One region of the Citrobacter koseri ATCC BAA-895 genome, then DNA from elsewhere that is predicted to be linked to it. Evidence: riboswitches for the same ligand, from Rfam matches in the RefSeq annotation. Region 1 holds a riboswitch; each other region holds the start of a gene.
What was found. Region 1 has a riboswitch for cobalamin ahead of CKO_RS05460 (ABC transporter substrate-binding protein). Riboswitches for the same ligand answer to the same signal wherever they lie in the genome.

Region 2: it holds a riboswitch for cobalamin, as region 1 does, so the genes downstream of both, CKO_RS03485 (cobyrinic acid a,c-diamide synthase CobB) here and CKO_RS05460 (ABC transporter substrate-binding protein) in region 1, are expected to answer to the same signal.
Region 3: it holds a riboswitch for cobalamin, as region 1 does, so the genes downstream of both, btuB (TonB-dependent vitamin B12 receptor BtuB) here and CKO_RS05460 (ABC transporter substrate-binding protein) in region 1, are expected to answer to the same signal.

What each region holds. Positions count from the first base shown of each region.
Region 1 is NC_009792.1:1,235,086-1,239,374, forward strand. Features, by position in the region: gene CKO_RS05455 (FecCD family ABC transporter permease) at 1-709, opposite strand, end outside; gene CKO_RS05460 (ABC transporter substrate-binding protein) at 776-1,825, opposite strand; cobalamin riboswitch at 2,025-2,250, opposite strand; gene CKO_RS05465 (GNAT family N-acetyltransferase) at 2,451-3,011, opposite strand; gene dauA (C4-dicarboxylic acid transporter DauA) at 3,125-4,289, opposite strand, start outside.
Region 2 is NC_009792.1:769,349-773,637, reverse strand. Features, by position in the region: gene cbiB (adenosylcobinamide-phosphate synthase CbiB) at 1-626, opposite strand, end outside; gene CKO_RS03485 (cobyrinic acid a,c-diamide synthase CobB) at 623-2,002, opposite strand; cobalamin riboswitch at 2,102-2,275, opposite strand; gene pocR (transcriptional regulator PocR) at 2,574-3,485, opposite strand; gene pduF (propanediol diffusion facilitator PduF) at 3,691-4,289, opposite strand, start outside.
Region 3 is NC_009792.1:2,801,273-2,805,561, reverse strand. Features, by position in the region: gene trmA (tRNA (uridine(54)-C5)-methyltransferase TrmA) at 114-1,214, opposite strand; cobalamin riboswitch at 1,329-1,518, shown strand; gene btuB (TonB-dependent vitamin B12 receptor BtuB) at 1,584-3,452, shown strand; gene murI (glutamate racemase) at 3,397-4,248, shown strand.

The sequences.
Region 1 (4,289 bases):
GATGACGGGCGTAACAAAAACATAACGCCACACCGACCAGCGCGGTAGGGACGGCCAAAACGACATCTGGCCAGCGAACGCCGCTCAGATTGCCCAGCAGCCAGAACATAATCCCACGAGCCTGTTCTGCATTCGCTGAGCGAGTGATGATTAGCGAGGTGAGGGCATTAAATAACTGTGAACTGGCGATCCCGGCCAGGATGATTTGCGTGGTGGCGCTTCCCTGTCTCCCCCCGGCGGCGATCGCCAGTAACGCCACGAAAAGAAAAGCCGTTAACGCCCCAATAAAAGCCCCGAGCGACATGCTGACGATCCCAGCGCCAAGCCCTGTTAAGGCGATCAGAACAGCGCCGGTCGAGGCGCCGGCAGAGATCCCCAGTAGATAAGGCTCTGCCAGCGCGTTTCGTAGCAATGACTGCAATACGACGCCGGAAACCGCCAGACACGCGCCACAACAGGCAGAAACCAACGCCCGCGTCAGGCGATAGTTCCAGATAATGCCCGCATCCAGCGCATCAACGGCATAGCGCGTATCAAAGAACTGGTTAGAAAGCGTATGGATAACATGCTGCCAGGGGATAAACGTCTCGCCAATGGAGATCCCCGCCAATAGAACGCAGCACATCAGCACGCTGACCCAAAGGGCGTGTCCCCCGATTCTTATCGTTAACTGGCCGACAGCGCGACGCGTCCTGCGAGTTTCGCTCATCATCTACCTGCAATTCTGAATACCAGAGGCGCGCTATGCCCGGTAAGACATAGCGCGACATAAAGATTATTGAGCCGTTTTCGGATGTGCCAGACCGTATTCAACCAACGCATCTGCGAGTTTCTCGACGCCATCTATCGTTCTGATGCCGGCGTTCATTGTTTGCACATCCACCACCGGCAGATGGTTCTCCTTCACGGCGGGGATGAGTTTAGTCACGGGGTCGGACTTGAGATATTCCAGTTTGACCTGCCAGTCATCTGCCGGGAAACGACGACGGCTCATTTCACCGAGAACAATGACGGACGGGCTGGCTTTCGCGATGGTTTCCCAGCCAACGGTTGGCCACTCTTCAGCAGAATCAATCACATTTTTCACCCCCAGCGTCTGGGCGATCCATGCGGCAGGGCCAAATTTCCCGGCCACATAGGGGTCCAGTTGCAGATCGGCGCTGGAAAACCAGAATACGGCGGAGACGTTTTTATCCATTCCGGCAATTTTGTCTTTGGCGGCAGCTTCACGGGCCTTCAGACTGGCGATCAATTCATCGCCTTTGTCCTGCACGTCAAAAATTTTCGCCAGATCGGAGACTTCCTGATAAACCATAGCAATATCAAACATGCCTTTACGTACACCGTCGCCACCGTCTTCGTTGTCTTTAGCGCAGTCCGCAGGCGCGGTATATACCGGCACGTTCAACTCGCTAAACTGCTCGTAAGAGGCGACGGTTCCGGCAGGCCCAATTTGCCATTCAAACTGACTGGCGACCAAATCCGGTTTTTTGGCAATAATGCCTTCAAAGCTGGGGATGTTCTGCGCAATCACGGCCACTTTTTCATTTGCCGCTTTGTAAGCATCCGGGACGGGGCCGAACCACAGCGATGTGCCGACAACGCGCTCGGCCAGTCCCAGGGAATAAAGAATTTCAGTGCTGTTTTGCCCGACCGTGGCAACGCGTTCCGGGGCTTTATTGAAGGTAATATCACGGCCGCAGTTTTTAATCGTCAACGGATAGACTGTTTTTGCCGCATGAGTCAATCCTGATGTGAATAATAACGCTGCGCCAGCCACAGCCAGAAGGTATTTTTTATGAGGTAAAGTAAAGTCTGCGTACATTGTTATCGTCCTGTACATGCCAGAATCTGAACGTCTGGTCATGGTTTATTTGGTTCCATATATCGGGACAGGTACATGACGATAGATGACATTGAATGATGAAATTATGAGAATGCAAAATCTCAGCAGGAATAGGCTCATCAATTCATAATGGTATTTATGCCAAATAAATCATCCCATGGACCATCCCGTCCACTCAATGTGTACAACCCTGACAGCAGGTCTCCTGGCTCACGGTAATCAGAATATCGGCCTTCCCATAAAGCAAATCTTTACAGTGACCGGTGGTTACAATAACCACACGCAGATATTCGGTATCCGCCTACAGTTGCGGGGGCAGCTATGGAATGAGATTAAAATAATCCGCACCATATTCCTTTCAAAACAACGGCTGTGTTATGAATACTGTCACTGGCGACTGTATCGGCAATCAATAACCTCGTCAACCGTATGAAAAAAGAACAAAAACATCATACTTTATGGTGATTTTTATATTAATTAATTTAAATTCAAATGGTTGTGTTTTTGTTGGAGTGGTGATTATTGCAACCGCAAGTAATAACGGAAAGGCAAATGAGAATTGATTGACGTTGATCAATTAATCGCGATGAGAAAGAAGGCGTTATTATAAACAGTGAATGTTATCAATATTGTCGCTGGTAACAATATATTTACACGGTTTTTCCATATGCACGATCTGCCACTCGTCGCCCACATCCATGAAGACGTTAAACAGATTTCGCCGCCAGAATTGATACCCGCCGGGTAAAAAATGATGGGTGTGCAAATATAATATTTTATAGTGTTGCTGCTCGCAAAATTGTTCAGCCAGCGAGACCAGTTGGCTGCCAATACCTTGCCTGCGATAATGCTGATCGACATAGCAGCGACAAATCTCAGCTGTCTCCGGTAAATTATAACGACCGTGCAACATCTCTATTCTGTCATCGTACTGACATATCGCCAGCGTCCCAATTATCTGCTGTTGTTCATTCCAGACGCCGAACAATTGGTTTCTTTCCCGCTCAAGATAATTTCCCTGGAGGTCGAATACGTCGTCACTCGCAGTGGGTAATGCTCTTCCGGCATTAAAATAAAGATTAAGATGCCGAATAATAAAGGACTGTACGGCAGGAATATCGTCCCGCGTTATTTCACGAAAAACAAACGGAGAGGTTGGTTTCATATCGGTTATCGCTAACAAATATCAGGAAAACGATAATAACAAGCCAGACGCAGAAAACCAGTTTTCAATAAGAAAACTTGCCGGTCTGTTGAGATACAGACCGGCAGTCGGGATTAGATATCCGCCAGCGCGGCATCTTTGTTCGGGAAGAATGCCAGACGACCCGGAATGGGTTTGATACCGGCGCGGGCCATGGTACGCAGCGGCTGGAATTCCACGTTACTGACGCGCAGTTCACAACCTTCCGGCAAACGCTTCACAAAGCGCTGGAAGGCGTCCAGACCACCGGCATCCAGTACCGGAACGGCGTCCCACTTCAGCACCACAATGCGTTTACCCTCAATGCGTGATTCGAGGTCGGTAAATAACCCTTCCGCGGCGGCGAAAAAGAGCGGCCCGATAACGCGTAATACCAGCACATCATCGGGAACCGTGATGTTTACCGCCGCGAGGCGCGTCATACGGGCAATACGGCGCATAAACAGCAGGGAAGCCAGGACAATCCCGACGCTGATCGCAATCACCATATCGAAGAGCACCGTCAGCGACATACACATCATCATCACGATGATGTCATCTTTGGGCGCATGTCGCAGTAAATCGACCACCTTGTGGGCTTCACTCATGTTCCACGCAACCATCAGCAGCAGCGCGGCCATGGCGGAAAGCGGCAGCCATGACAACAGGGGAGCCAACGCGAGGAGGGCGAGGATGACCAGAATTGCGTGGATAACGGCGGAAATGGGCGAGGTCGCGCCTGCGCGCACGTTTGCCGCAGAACGGGCGATCGCCGCCGTCGCGGTGATCCCGCCAAAGAACGGCGCCACGATATTCCCCAGCCCCTGGCCGATCAGTTCGCTGTTTGCTTTGTGTTTGGTGCCCGTCATGCCGTCGAGCACGACCGCGCACAGCAGGGATTCAATCGCCCCCAGCATCGCCATCGAGAAAGCGGCTGGCAATAACGCCCGCAATGAATCCCAGCTTAGCGTGAAATCTGAATCCGGGAGATTCCACGGCAGCACCAGCTGCGGCAGCAGCTGAGGAATGCCGTTGCCCTGCGAACCATCGGCCAGCACATAGTGGAACTGTGAACCAATCGTCGCCACATGGCCACCCAGCAGATTAACCACGGCCATAACGGCGCAGCCCGCCAGCAGCGCCGGAAGATGGCCCGGCAGACGAATCCCCAGACGCGGCCAGAAAATCAGCATACCGAGTGTCACCACGCCAATAGCGGCATCGCCCGGATTAATGGTCGGCAACGCCATAACCAGCGCC
Region 2 (4,289 bases), 470 kb from region 1:
GGGATAACGTTCGCAATATCATCCAGACGGGCGCTGACCATACCAATGGCGCGATATTTTTCGTGTTTATAGCCAACCATTGAATCGAGGGTATTTACGGCTTTGTACGCCATTGCCAGTGGCGCGCCGCCCAAAAAGAGGAAAAAAAGCGGGGCGATGATGCCGTCTACGGTGTTCTCGGCGACCGTCTCCACCACGGCACGATTAACCTGTTCAGGCTGTAACTGTGAGGTATCCCGTCCGACAATCCATGACAGCTTCTCGCGGCTTTCAGCTAAATCGCCCGCCCGCAGCGGGCGTTCAACATCGCGGGCAGCATTCGCAAGACAGCGGCCAGCCAGCACGGTAAAAATCATCCAGATCTCTACCAACCAGCCAAACCAGGGATGGATCTCGCTCGCCAGCGCCAGCACGCCCCAGGAAACCGCCCACGTCACGCCGACCACCACCAGCCACATCACCGCTCCGCCAATGCGCAGCGATCTGTCACTATGGCAGTAACGCCGCACAACACGTTGAGTTGCTGAAATTAAATTGCCAATCCAGCGTACCGGATGCGGCCAGTTCTGCGGATCGCCAATAACGAAATCAAGAAGCCAGGCGATACACCACGCAAGCACGGTCATAGCGCCTCCCTTCCTGCCGCCAGCCAGTGGTTCAGCATTGCAGGACGTTGTGCGAAATGAACGTGAAGGTAGCTTGCGAAGGTATTTCCCACCTGCCAGCCGCCAGACCACTCCTGCAATGTCTTACCATCGCGGACTTTACGGCACGCCATCACCGCCGGGTTTTCCGGGAGAAAATCAGAATAGTGGAACTCATGTCCACGCAGCACTTCGCCCGCCGCCGCCAGCAGCGTTTGCTCTCTGGCCTGCGCTTCGCAGTAGCCAAAGCGGGTCAACCGTTTCCCCATTTTGCTGTGCCCCGGAATCACATCCACCATCCGATGAATCTCTCCACTGGCGTCCTCCAGGGTACTGCCGAGGTACATCAGCCCGCCGCACTCTGCATAAATCGCCACGCCGCGCTGATGGGCGGCGCGCATTTGCGCCAGCATTGGGGTGTTCGCCGCCAGCGCAGCGGCGTGTAGCTCGGGGTATCCGCCTCCCAGCCAGATCATCTGGCATTCCGGCAGCGTGCTGTCATGCAGTGGACTGAAACGCGTCATCGTTACGCCGGTACGTTCCAGCAGTTTGATGTTATCGGGATAGTAAAAGTTAAACGCTTCGTCATCCGCGATGGCAACGGTAAGTCCTTTTCCCGCCTGCGGGTCGGGTAACGCTGGCCACTCGCCAGCAGGCAGCGCGGTTAGCTGACTCAGGGAAAGAAGCGCATCAATGTCCAGCGTTCGTTCAAGCGTATCGGCAAAATCCTGCCACGGCTGTTGATTAACGACGGACTCACGCGCGGTAATCAGCCCCAGATGACGCTCCGGCAACGCCACGCCTTCCACTCCGGGAACATAGCCAAGCACCGGTAGCGAACAATAGCGTTCAATCGCCGTTTTCAGGAGTTGGTAGTGAGTTTCGCTATTAACGCGATTAACAATCACGCCAGCGATATTGAGGTCAGGATCAAAGTGCTGAAATCCCATTACCGTCGCGGCAATAGAGGTAGAAACGGCTTTACCGTCCACCAGCAAAATCACGGGGCAGCCCAGCTGTTTCGCCATCGCCGCCGTACTACAGTAGTTCGGGTCGGTGCCATAGCCGTCATAGAGTCCCATCACGCCTTCGATCACCGCGACGTCCGCCTGCTGCATGTGTTCACAAAACAGCGCGTTAAGCACGGGCTCCGGGAGCATAAAGCTGTCGAGGTTACGGGACGCACTGCCGCATACTGCCGTATGCCAGCCGGTATCGAGATAATCAGGGCCGACTTTGCATGGCTGAACACGCATTCCACGTCTTTTCAGCAGACTCAGCAGACCAAGCGTGACGGTGGTTTTACCACAGCCGCTTCCGGTCCCTGCGAGAATAAATGCGTGAAGCTTTGCCGCCATACCCTGATCCTGTTCAGGGTGGTAGAGGTATTGTTTAGCTGCGTATTACCCCAGTCTTTCGACTGTACGCTACTGAGCAACCCACTTCCCACCGAAGTTGTTGGTAAATACCGACAGGCAGGTCTTCTGGCTTAGCGTCCTCCTCGCCCGTCCTTCCCAATCTTGCGATCAGTGGTCTTACGGGGTCGTCAGCATCACAGCAGCGGGGGCTGCGGGGGATTCTCACCCCCTTCCCTGACACAAATGTGCCAAACCTGTCGGCTGATGTTATGAGCATCACTTTCTCGCTCATAACGACAATTAAATTTTAATTACCTGTTACGCGCCATTATGCCAACGCAATGGTGTAATGACGCCTGTTTTGAATGAAACACTGCGCAAAAGAATAATGAAACCTATTCATAATGACACTGTATCTCATCACAAAAATAAAAACTGGCTCAGTTTATCCTTCAGATAACATTATTTTGTTGCGCTATGACAATTTATTGCTCTGCTATAGTTTTTTTCATTTTATAATGACTGACATACAATACGATATCAAAAATCGGCAATAGCAAAATATTGCTATTTATGCGGACTCGGCGGACGAATTATCATTTATTTGCTGACGGAAAGCCTGTGGCGTGATCTGATAGGTCTGACGGAACACTTTGCAAAAATAACTGGTTTGAGAAAAGCCTAAATTACGTGCAATGCTGGCGATACTCCAGTCACTGTGACAAAGCAGCTCTCTGGCGCTGGCCATGCGCTGTTGGTTTACCCAGGCATTAAAACCGATTCCCTGATATTTCTTGAATAACTTACTAAAGTAGTACGGGCTGAGGTAGACGTGAGAAGCGACATCTTCAAGGCGAAGATCGTCCGATAAATGCGCGTCAATGTAGCGTAACGCTTTCTTCATTTTGCTGTCGTGGGGATTGGGCCCACGTTGCGAACGAGCAGGTTCCGCTTGCGGCGGATTGTCTTTGATAACAACAAAATTAAGTTGTTTTTTAAGGCAATTTTCCACAATCAGCTTCAGCAGATCCGCAGAGGCTATCACCCGCGCGTAGTCCATTTCGGGGACGTTTCGGAACTCATTCAACAGTTCAGGATCGGCCTGCCAGCGATCATCGACATTAAGAATATCAACCAGTCCAACATCATCGCTTAAACGTACCTGACCGCATAACACAAACCCCACCAGATGACCGGCAATCACCAAAGGAATGGAGAAATCGGTTAGCCCGGCATGGCAACGATAAATACAGGGCTGATCTGATTTTGACGCTTCCAGCCCCCCGCAGCGATCGCTCATACGGCAACGAATACTGTGTTGAGGATGTTGACGCATTAGCTGACAAAAAGGCGTGAAATTGAATAACTCAGAAATTTCATCACCGTGAATATTGACAACCACGACCGCCAGACTGGTGGCTTGTGCAAAATCCTGTGCGATTTTATTAATGAGTTCTGAGTTCAGGGCACTCGCAGAAATCATGATAAAACCCCTCAGTTAATTTATTGTTGCAAATAGAACATTTATTTCACATTTACCTTTCATCATCACCATACTGTATTAGTGATAAAAAAGTATAAGGGACAATAACAAAAGTCTCCCATCCGTGGGAGACGTTTTGACCAGTTCGTGAAACCAGATCACGAAATGATTTTACGTGTTTCAAAAATACATACATCCCGTCGTGTTAACGTCCATTTTCCTCCAGCTTACAGGTATTGCACGGTAAATTTTTACCAATCAGGTAGCGATAAACCGCAGCTCCGGCGCAAGCTCCGACAATCGGCGCAATAATCGGCACAATAAAATAAGGAATATCGCGCCCACCGGTCATGGCAATGTCTCCCCAACCGGCAAACCACGCGAATAATTTTGGACCAAAATCACGCGCCGGATTCATCGCAAACCCCGTAAGCGGCCCGGTAGACGCCCCGATAACGGCAACCAAAATACCGATAAGCAAAGGCGCCAGCGGCCCTTTAGGAACCCCATTGCCATCATCGGTCAGCGCCATGATCATCCCCATCAGAATCGAGGTAATGACCACTTCGACCAGCGCCGCCTGCCATACGCTCAGCGCGGCTGCCGGGTAGGTACTGAAAATACTGGCAAGTTGCAGACTCTCCACGCTGCCGCGCACCATATGGTTCGCCGCTTCAAACTCGGTAAATAAGCTACCGTAGAGCAGATAGGCCAACAGCGCGCCGCCGAACGCTCCGGCAACCTGAGCGATGGAATAAGGCAAGACCTTTCGCCCAGGGAAACAGGCAAACAACCACAGCGCAA
Region 3 (4,289 bases), 1.6 Mb from region 1:
GGATGGCGGCGTAACCGCCTTATCTGGCCTACGATGATTTGTAGGCCCGGTAAGCGCAGCGCCACCGGGCATATCGCCGGATGGCGGCGTAACCACTTTATCCGGCCTACGTTTTACCTGGCAGTGAGTAACACGCCGCATTCCATATGGTGCGTATACGGGAACTGATCGAACAGAGCCAGACGTGACACATTGTGCGTCTGGCTTAATGTTTCCAGGTTCTTACACAGCGTCTCCGGGTTGCAGGAAATGTACAAAATACGCGGATACGCCTGCACCATTTTCTCGGTTTCACTGTCCAGCCCGCTACGCGGCGGATCGACAAAAATCGTTTCACACTGATAGCTCTTCAGGTCGATACCCTGCAAACGGTTAAACTCACGTACTCCGTTCATCGCCTGCGTAAACTCTTCGGCGGCCATACGGATGATCTGCACGTTATCAATATGGTTAGCGGCAATGTTGTACTGCGCTGCGGCGACTGACGGTTTGGCGATTTCCGTTGCCAGCACCCGGTCGAAGTTACGCGCCAGAGCCAATGAGAAGTTGCCGTTGCCACAGTACAGTTCAAGCAGGTCGCCTTTCGACGCTTTGGTTGCATCCAGCGCCCACTCCAGCATCTGAATATTCATTGCGGCATTGGGCTGCGTGAAGCTGTTCTCCACCTGACGGTAGATCATCTCTTTTCCCGCCACGGGCAGACGTTCGTCAATGTAATCCTGATCCAGCTCGATTTTGGTTTTGGTCGCCCGGCCAATCAGATGCACATTCAGGTTCTGCGCTCGCAGCGCATCCCGCAGCGTTTCCGCTTCCTGGCGCCACTCATCATCCAGCTTTTTATGGTACAGCAGAGAAACCACCGCCTGATTGCTCATCGTGGTGAGGTAATCAATCTGGAACAGCTTATGGCGCAGGACGCGATTATGGCGCACGCCTTCAATCATCGCCGTCATCAGCTGGTTAATCAGCTCGCTGGCCGCCGGGAAGCTGTCGACGCGGATACGGCTTTTTGTCTGCTGCTCAAAAATGATGTGATACAGGTCGTCGCCGTCATGCCACAGGCGAAATTCGGCGCGCATCCGATAATGGCTGGCTGGCGAGCGAAACACTTCCGGGACCAGGTCAGAAAACGGCGCCATCATACTCTGCAAGCGCACCACTTTTTCGGCTAGCTGCGCGTCATACTGTTCTGTCGGAAGGTGTTCGGGGGTCATGATGCATCCTGAAAAATAAAAGTACGCGGGGATTGTAGGGATTGCTCATCAGATGTCCAGTCATTGATGATTTCCGATATTGTGATATGCGGTCTGGACGTAGATTGTTACAGAATGTAGCATCCGTGAGCCGGTCCTGTGAGTTAATAGGGAATCCAGTGCGAATCTGGAGCTGACGCGCAGCGGTAAGGAAAGGTGAGATGAGAGCATAAGCAGACACTGCCACCCGGCGGGAAGTCATCGTCTCTTGTATCCTGAGGATAACTTTCCAAGCCCGAAGACCTGCCGGCTAACGTCGCATCTGGTGTTCATCATCGCGTACTATCGATGAAGCCTGCGGCATCCTTCTTATATTGTGGATGCTTTACAATGATTAAAAAATCTTCGCTGCTGACGGCGCTCTCCGTCACGGCATTTTCTGGCTGGGCGCAGGATACTAACCCAGACACCCTGATCGTCACCGCAAATCGTTTTCAACAACCGGTTAATACCGTACTGGCGCCTGCTGATGTCGTGACGCGTGAGGATATCGACCGCTGGCAAGCGAAGAATTTGAATGATGTGATGCGCCGCCTGCCAGGCGTTGATATCAATCAAAACGGCGGCATGGGGCAGTCTTCTTCTTTATTTATTCGTGGTACGGAAGCCAAACAGGTATTGGTTCTGGTCGATGGTGTTCCCATGACCCGCCCCGGCATTACGAATAACCCCGATCTGAATCAGATTCCAATATCGCTGGTGCAACGCGTGGAATACATTCGTGGACCACGCTCGGCGATTTATGGTTCCGGCGCAATGGGTGGGGTCATTAACGTTATTACGCACTCCGATCAAGAACAGTCAAAAATTACCGCGGGCGTTGGTTCAAAAGGTTATCAGCAATATGACGGTACGTTGCGCCATCGCTTTGGCGACACTGTCGCCACGGTAGCGGGTTCTTATGAGGGCAATAAAGGCTTTAACGTACAGCCCGGCTCAACCTGGGATCACGATCGCGACCGCGATGGTTTTCGCAGCAAGGCATTCTGGGGCAGCCTCGAACATAAATTTAATGATAATTTCGATGGTTTTTTCCGTGGTCACAGTTATACCAACAACTCTGATTACGATCTGGGAAGCCCGCCGTCTATTCCGGCCTACAGTGCTGATGAATCGCAACTCTACAATCAGAGCTGGGACGCAGGTCTGAAATTCAACTCCGGGATTTACTCTTCACAACTTCTCGCCAGCTACCAGAAGGTGAAGGACTATAACTACAGCAGTATTTATGGTCGCTATCATGACGGTACGACGCTCGATCGCATGACCCAGCGTAACCTGCAATGGGGTAATAACCTTATCGTGGGGCACGGTTCCGTTAGCGCTGGCGTAGACTGGCAGCAGCAGCGTTTGACCTCATCCGATACCGTGATGTCGGACACATATAAACGCGATAACACCGGTTTATACCTGACCGGTCAGCAACAATTCGGTGATGTAACGCTGGAGGCTTCAGGGCGTGAAGATCATGATGAACAGTTTGGCTGGCATGGCACCTGGCAGACGACGGCTGGATGGGAGTTTATCGACAACTATCGAGTAACTATCGGCTATGGTACCGGGTTCCTGTCTCCATCTCTGGGGCAGCAGTTTGGTTCTACCCGTTTTGGCATCAACGCGAATCCTAACCTGAAACCGGAAGAGTCTAAACAGTGGGAGGCCGGGCTGGAAGGGCTCACTGGTCCGCTGGACTGGCGCCTGTCTGCCTACCATTACAAGATTACTAACCTGATCACCTACTACTTTGATCCAAACACCTACCAGGGTGAGTATGACAATATTGATGCGGCAACCATTAAAGGCGTGGAATGGACGGGCAGCTTTGATACCGGCATCTTTAGCCATCGTGTCACGTTGCAATATGTCGATCCGCGTAATGACGACAACGGTGAAGTGTTAGCCCGACGCTCGAAGCGCCAGGCGAAGTATCAACTGGACTGGACGATGTTTAACGTCGATATGGATGTATCGTGGCAGTATTACGGCAAGCGCTACGATAACAACACCTCCCAGTACAATAACACCCAGCAAATCTTGCCGAGCTATAGCACTGTTGATGTTTCTGCATCGTATCCGATCACCGATCGCCTGACAGTTCGTGGTAAAATCGCCAACCTGTTCGATAAAGATTACGAGACAGCTTATGGCTACCAAACTGCAGGACGAGAGTACTACTTGTCTGGCAGCTACACCTTCTGATCCACGTCCCACCGTGCTGGTGTTTGATTCCGGCGTTGGTGGGTTGTCGGTCTACGATGAGATTCGGCATCTCCTGCCGAATCTCCACTATATATATGCTTTCGATAACGTCGCGTTTCCTTACGGGGAAAAGAGCGAAGCGTTTATTGTCGAGCGCGTCGTCGAGATCGTTACCGCAGTGCAGCAGCGTTATCCTCTCTCACTTGCGGTAATCGCCTGTAATACGGCCAGTACGGTTTCTCTTCCTGCATTGCGTGAAAAATTCGCGTTCCCGGTTGTGGGCGTCGTTCCTGCGATTAAACCCGCTGCGAGGCTGACCGCCAACGGCATCGTCGGGTTGCTGGCAACGCGTGGCACGGTAAAACGCCCTTATACCCATGAGTTGATAGCGCGATTCGCGAATGAATGTCAGATAGCGATGTTGGGATCGGCAGAACTGGTGGAACTGGCGGAAGCCAAACTGCACGGTGAACCCGTATCGCTGGAAGAACTACGCCGTATCCTGAGACCCTGGCTGCGGATGCCGGAACCGCCCGACACGGTTGTTCTGGGATGTACCCATTTCCCTCTATTACAGGAAGAACTGTTGCAGGTCCTTCCTGAAGGGACAAGGCTGGTGGATTCCGGGGCGGCGATTGCGCGTCGCACGGCCTGGTTGTTAGAGCATGAAGCGCCGGATGCCAAATCAGCGGAGGCTAATATTGCTTTCTGCATGGCAATGACGCCAGAGACCGAGCAATTAATACCCGTTTTACAGCGTTACGGTTTCGAAACGCTCGAAAAACTGGCGGTTTGAGGTGGTTTTGCTTAAAAAGAAAGCAGTCGGAAAATAATTTT